Regions from separate parts of the Salinisphaera sp. T5B8 genome, predicted to be linked through region 2. Evidence: riboswitches for the same ligand, from Rfam matches in the RefSeq annotation. Region 2 holds a riboswitch; the other holds the start of a gene.
The links. Region 2 has a riboswitch for glycine ahead of T5B8_RS10170 (D-amino acid dehydrogenase). Riboswitches for the same ligand answer to the same signal wherever they lie in the genome.
Positions count from the first base shown of each region.

Region 1 (3,405 bases), on a different contig from region 2:
TTTCACCGACGCGATTGTGCGTTTGTTCTCCAACCGTATTCCCATGCTCGATCACGCGCGCGGCGCGGGCTTGTTCGGCCTGTCGCTGTTGCCGTCGATTCGTGACGATATGGCCCGGCGCAGCATGGGTCTGGCCCTGGCGCCGGCACGTCTTCGCGAGGCCAATTCATGAGCAAGCAAAGCCCCCGTTACGATATCGCCATTGTCGGTGGCGGCATGGTGGGCGCCGTGCTCGCCGTGGCCCTTTCGCGTGCCGATTTCTCGGTCGCGCTCGTGGAAGCCAAGCGTCCCTCGCGTTTCGAGCTGGGTGAAGACTACGAACTGCGTGTGTCGGCCATCGCGCCGGGTACGCGTCGTGTACTCGAAAATCTTGGTCTGTGGGCCTCGGTCGAGCGCCGCCGCTGTTGTGCATTTACCGGCATGAAGGTCTGGGAGGCCGGCGGCGCGAGCGAGCTGTTCTTGGAACATACCGCGGTCGGTCTGCCGGAACTCGGGCATATCGTCGAGAACAATCTGATCGTCGACAGCGCCTGGCAGGCGCTGACCGATGTCGATATCTATTGTCCGGCCAAGATGGAAAGCCTGGCCATCGACAGCGATGCCGCGCGCCTACGTCTCGACGACGGCACGGTCGTGAGCGCGGCCCTGGTGGTCGGCGCGGAAGGTGCGAATTCGCCGGTGCGCGCGGCCGCGGGTATCGAAACCACCGGCTGGCCCTACGGTCAGCGCTGTACCGTGGGCACGGTGACTCCGGAACGTCATCATCGCCATATCGCCTGGCAGCGTTTCACCGAAACCGGGCCCGTGGCGTTTTTGCCGCTGTCGGACGGTCGCTGTTCGCTGGCCTGGCATGCCGACGATGCACTGGCCGCAGAGCTGGCTGAACTCGACCACGACACATTCTGCGCGCGGCTGACCGAGGCCAGCGGGGGCGTACTGGGCGAAATCCAGCATATGGACAAGCGTGCCTCGTTCCCGCTCAAGCTCCAGCATGCACGCGAATATTGTCGCCCGCGTGTGGCCCTGGCCGGCGATGCGGCGCATGTGGTTCACCCGATGGCAGGTCAGGGGGTCAACCTCGGCCTTCTCGACGTGGCGGGCATGGTCGAAGCGCTCGAGGCGGGGCGCGCGGCGAATCGCGATGCCGGCGACATGACCTATCTGCGCCGCTATCAGCGCGCACGCATGGCCGAGAATCTGATGATGCTGGGCACGACCGATGCCTTCAAACGCGTTTACGGCAGTGCCAATCCGTTGCTGCGCACGCTGCGCCAGAGCGCAATCGGGATCGCGGCTAATCTCGCGCCGATTCGCCAGATCATGATTCATCACGCCGTAGGGTTATCCGCCAACGGCCCGCGGTTGCTGCAGTAGTCGAAAAATCTGCTGTATTTTGCAGGTAAGTGGGGCCTCGCGGTTGGCGCTTGGCCTGTGTCGATGTCGCCGGTATAGTCGAGGGCACGGTCAATAACCGCGTGGGAGAGAACGGGCAGTCGCTCGTCACCGAAGGCGCAAATTTCCGCCCGGAAACGCTCAGGTACCCGAACCACGTGCATGCGGGCGTTTATACGCCAGCTTGATCGACTCTGGAGAGCAGCCGGCGACAGTCCGGCTCACCGAAGGGGCGAATCTCTCAGGTGCCAGGACAGAGGGGCGGCAGGCGAAAGCCCGGGCCGGCCCGTGTTCTGTTGATTCATCTGCAAAGAGATTGTCATGGCCAAACGAACCCCGCTTTACGACGCGCATGTCGCCGACGGCGCCAAGCTCGTGGACTTCGCCGGCTGGGATATGCCGATCGACTACGGCTCCCAGATTTCGGAACACAATGCCGTGCGCGAAAGCGCGGGCATGTTCGACGTCTCGCATATGGCAGTGGTCGATATCAGCGGCGCCGAGGCACGCGAATTCCTGCGTCGGCTGCTGGCCAATGACGTCGCCAAGATCGACGAGTCCGGCCGCGCGCTTTATACCTGCATGCTCAACACCCGCGGTGGGGTGATCGACGATCTCATCGTCTATCACCTGAGTGGCAACCTGTATCGCATCGTGGTCAATGCCGCGACGACGGAAAAGGATCTGGCCTGGATCGACAGCCAGGCGCGCGACTACGACGTGGCGATCAATCACCGCCAGGATCTGGCCATCATCGCGGTGCAGGGCCCGCGCGGGCGCGATATTGCCGCCGAGCTCTTCGACGACGATTTCAAGGCCGCCGCGCTCAAGCTCAAGCCGTTTCGGGTCGCGACCCAGGATGATCGCTCGATCGGGCGCACCGGCTATACCGGCGAGGACGGTTTCGAACTCGTGTTGCCGGCCGAGGAGGCCGTCAATGCCTGGAAAACGCTACGCGGCAAGGGTGTAGCGCCGATCGGCCTGGGCGCGCGCGACACCCTGCGCCTGGAAGCCGGGCTGAATCTTTACGGCCAGGATATGGACGAGGACCACACGCCGCTGGAATCCGGCCTGGGCTGGACGGTGGCATTCGAGCCCGAAGAACGGGATTTCGTCGGCCGTTCGGCGCTCGAGCACATGCGCGCCGAGGGCGTCGGCGAGAAGCTCGTCGGGCTGGTGCTGGAAGGCCGCGGCGTGATGCGCAGCGAAACCGCGGTACGGGCCGCCGACAGCGATGTCGACGAAAAAGAAGCCGAAGGCGAAATCACCAGTGGCAGCTATTCACCCACCTTGTCGTGCTCGATCGCGCTCGCGCGGGTACCGGCCGATTGGGAAGAAAGCGTCGAGGTGTGTCTGCGCGGCAAGTGGCAGCGCGCGCGCATCGTGCGCTATCCCTTCGTGCGCCACGGCAAGCGCCGTATCGACGACTGAGCCCGTTTCTCAGTAGCCTTTATCCACCAAAACATAGCGCGCACCGCGCGAATCTGCTGCAAGGGAGCCCCATGAGCGAAGTACCCAAGGATCTGTCCTATACCAAGACCCACGAATGGATCGATTACGACGGCGATGGCACCTGCACGGTCGGTATCACCGACTATGCCCAGTCGTCGCTGGGCGATCTGGTGTTCGTCGAACTGCCCGAGGCCGGGACCAAGGTCGGTGCCGGTGATGCCGTGGCCGTGGTCGAATCGGTCAAGGCGGCATCGGATATCTATGCCCCGCTCGATGGCGAGATCGCCGAAATCAACGAACAGCTCGAGGATTCGCCGGAACTGGTCAACGAAGATCCCTTCGGCGAAGGCTGGTTGTTCAAGATGACGGTATCCGATTCCGAACAAGTCGAAAAACTGCTGGATGCCGATGCCTACGAAGGCATCGTCGAAGAAGAGGAAGACTAGCGGCGCTCGCACTGGCGCCGGTATTGCCCGGCGTCGGTGCCGCTGTGCCCGCGTATTACGTTCTGCGAGGATTCATGCCCTTCATTCCGCATACCGAAGACGATATCCAGTCGAT
Region 1 covers NZ_APNG01000005.1:107,909-111,313, forward strand. The annotation lists gene ubiH (2-octaprenyl-6-methoxyphenyl hydroxylase) at 1-172, shown strand, start outside; gene T5B8_RS06220 (UbiH/UbiF/VisC/COQ6 family ubiquinone biosynthesis hydroxylase) at 169-1,374, shown strand; glycine riboswitch at 1,467-1,559, shown strand; glycine riboswitch at 1,577-1,659, shown strand; gene gcvT (glycine cleavage system aminomethyltransferase GcvT) at 1,714-2,823, shown strand; gene gcvH (glycine cleavage system protein GcvH) at 2,895-3,290, shown strand; gene gcvPA (aminomethyl-transferring glycine dehydrogenase subunit GcvPA) at 3,365-3,405, shown strand, end outside.
Region 1: linked by a shared signal. The riboswitch ahead of gcvT (glycine cleavage system aminomethyltransferase GcvT) and the one ahead of T5B8_RS10170 (D-amino acid dehydrogenase) in region 2 are both predicted to bind glycine.

Region 2 (3,405 bases):
TTCCCAAGCGCGATCATTTTCCCGATGTTCGCCCGTATCAGCAGACGGTGTTGACGGCGCTGCTGTGGTTTACCTGCACGGCGGTATTCGGCTATGCCTTGCTGCACTTCTATCTGGATGCGCGCTGGTTGGCCGTGGCCGAACTGTGCCTGGTGGCCTATGCCGCGTTGCTGCTTTATGTGATCCACGAAACCGGCCGCGCACCGATCAACAACCTGATCTTCGTGGTGCCGTTTTTCTTTGTCATGATGCTTTCGCTGCTGGCCAAGCAGAACGGCATCGCGGTTTTCGTATGGGTTTTTCTGGTACCGCTACTGTCGCATCTGCTGTTGGGCCGATGGCAGGGGCTCTGGGTGGCGTTGCTGTTTATCAGCTGCGCCGGGGGAATCTTTGTCTATCGTTACGGCTTGTGGGATGGCTGGCCGGGTTATCTGAGCGTCGTCAATATCGTGCTGTGTACCGCCTCCACGCTCGGGTTTTCGTATATCTACGAGGCCAGTCGCGAAAAGACGGAGTCCGAACTGCGTGCATTGGCGCTGGCCGATCCTTTGACCGGGCTGGCTAACCGCTCGCGTTTTCGTGATGTGTTCGCGCGCGAGCGCCAGCGCTATCTGCGCCAGAAAATACCGCTGGCGATGCTCGTCGTCGATCTCGACCATTTCAAGCGCGTCAACGACGACTACGGCCACGACGCGGGTGATATGGCGCTATGTTTCGTGGCAGAGCTGCTTGCCAGCCGTATTCGCCAGACCGATATCGCGGGCCGTCTTGGCGGCGAGGAATTCGGCATCCTGTTATCGGGGGCGGATATCGCGCACGCCCGACAGATCGCCCAGGACCTGTGCGATCTGGTTCATGACCGGCCGTTTCGCTATCGCGGCAAGGATATTCCGTTATCAGCCAGTATCGGCATTGCCGAACTCGGGCGCGATGGCATGGACTTCAGAAGCCTGTTCGCAAAGGCCGATCGGCGCCTCTATCAAGCCAAGGCCGAAGGCCGCAATCGGGTGGTCGGCTGAATCAGTACTCACGCGGTGGGCGCGCTAGAGTGCTTCGTAGCAGTCTGGCGTAAAACGCGGCGTACAGATGGCATAGAAGATCAGATCGCAATCGCCGTTGTTGTGAATCCGCTGGGCGGTGTCCGGCGCGATCGACACCACGTCGCCGGCCGCCACGGTTTCGCGCAGGCGCTCGCCGACTTCCACCACGCCCTGGCCGGAAACGATCAGATAGCGTTCGGCGGTGTCTCGCAGACGATGCCAGGCCGTGGTCACGCCGGGCGCCACCCGGGCCCGGGCGATGGAGAGGGCCGGATCATCCGGCGTATTGGAGATTTCGCGTATCGCGCAGCGCTCGGCGGTTTCGAATTCGACCGTATCGCGGGCGCGGCGCAGGGTCGACGGTATTGGCATGGCGATTGCTCATGGTATCTTGGACAAAACATCGGCATCGATCACGCACAGAGGCTGGGCGTTGGCGTGCCGATACCGGATTCGACACCTATTCATACATTCACGCAATAGCGGGAGAGACCGGCGTAAAGCCGGCGCCGAAGGAGCAACCGCCCCGGAAACTCTCAGGCATCAGGGACCGTTATCGCGCCCATATCCGAAGAGTCGCGCAGCCGTAACCGGCCGGCGTGCACCGAAGGAGCAAGCCCGCGGGCCATCGACGCGCGGGTGAATCTCTCAGGTTCAGTGACGGAAGGGGCGGCGCCTGCCACGCGGCAGGTTTTCACGCACGACGCTATCGGATAGACGCTCATGAATCATATTGCAATTATCGGCGGGGGCATCACCGGGGTCACCACGGCCTACGCACTCGTTCAGCGCGGTTACGAGGTCACGCTGTTCGACCGCAATCGCTATGCGGCGATGGAGACCTCCTTCGCCAATGGCGGTCAGCTTTCTGCTTCCAACGCCGAGGTCTGGAACCACTGGCCCATGGTCTTCAAGGGCATGAAGTGGATGTTTCGCAACGATGCCCCGTTGCTGGTCAACCCGAAACCGTCCTGGCACAAATTGTCGTGGTTTCTGGAGTTCATCGCCGCGATCCCGCAGTACGGCCGCAACACCACCGAAACCGCGCGCATGGCGATCGAGGCGCGTGAGTTTCTGTTTTCCTGGGCCGAGCGCGAGAACATCGATTTCGATGTCAAGCGCAAGGGCATTCTGCATATCTATCGCAATCGCGCCGGCTATCGCCATGCCGAGAAGGTGTCGCGCCTGCTCGCCGAAGGCGGCCTGGAGCGCCAGCCGGTCACCCCGGAAGAAATGCGGGCGATCGAACCCGCGCTGGCGGGCGAGTATTACGGCGGCTTCTTTACCGAAAGCGATTCCAGCGGCGATATTCACAAATTCACCCAGGGCCTGGCGCGGGCCGCACAGGCACAGGGCGTACGCTTTCACTACAACCACAGTGTCGAAAGCGTTCAATCCGATGGGCAGCAGGTCACCATCGCGGCCTGCGACAACGACACGCCCGAGGACCGGGTCACGCTCGAGTTCGACGGCGTGGTGGTGTGTGCGGGTACCGGCAGCCGCGACATTGCTGCGCAGCTGGGCGATCGCGTGAACGTGTATCCGGTCAAGGGCTATTCGATTACCGTCGATCTGGAAGACGAGGCCTCGCAACAGGCCGCGCCCGAAGTCAGTCTGCTCGACGATGAAACCAAGCTCGTGTGTGCGCGCCTGGGCGCAGATCGTCTGCGCGTGGCCGGCACCGCCGAGTTCAACGGGTTCAACCGCGATATCCGGGCGGATCGGATCGAGCCGCTGGTGGATTGGGTCAAGCAGTGCTTTCCCGACGTGAAAACGCGCCAGGTCATCCCCTGGGCCGGTCTGCGCCCGATGATGCCGAACATGATGCCGCGCGTGGGCGGCGGAAAGGCGCCGAACGTGTTCTACAACACCGGGCACGGCCATTTGGGCTGGACGCTGTCGGCGCTGACCGCGGACTCCGTTGCCGCCATCATCGACGATACCGCGTCGGAAAAACGGGGACCGACGACTGTGAATAACGGGTAGAATGAGCGTCCGCGCCATTCCGGCGCAGTGTTTTTTCGGGCGCAGCTGAGCGCCCGTGCCTGCCAGGCTGTGCATGTCCACCCCTAATGAAAACGAATCCGCCCAGGTCGCCTTCAGCGATCTGGCGCTCTCCGATGCCGTCATGGCGGCCCTCGCCGATGTCGGCTACGAGACGCCGTCGCCCATTCAGGCGGCGACCATTCCGCCGTTGCTGGCCGGCAAGGACGTGCTGGGCCAGGCTCAGACCGGCACCGGCAAGACGGCGGCCTTCGCGCTGCCCATTCTCTCCGGGCTGACCGGGCGGGCCGGCAAGGCACCGCAGGCGCTGGTACTCACGCCCACGCGTGAGCTCACCATCCAGGTGGCCGAGGCCTTTCAG
Region 2 covers NZ_APNG01000009.1:160,664-164,068, reverse strand. The annotation lists gene T5B8_RS10180 (GGDEF domain-containing protein) at 1-1,019, shown strand, start outside; gene T5B8_RS10175 (cupin domain-containing protein) at 1,044-1,412, opposite strand; glycine riboswitch at 1,514-1,603, shown strand; gene T5B8_RS10170 (D-amino acid dehydrogenase) at 1,764-3,026, shown strand; gene T5B8_RS10165 (DEAD/DEAH box helicase) at 3,100-3,405, shown strand, end outside.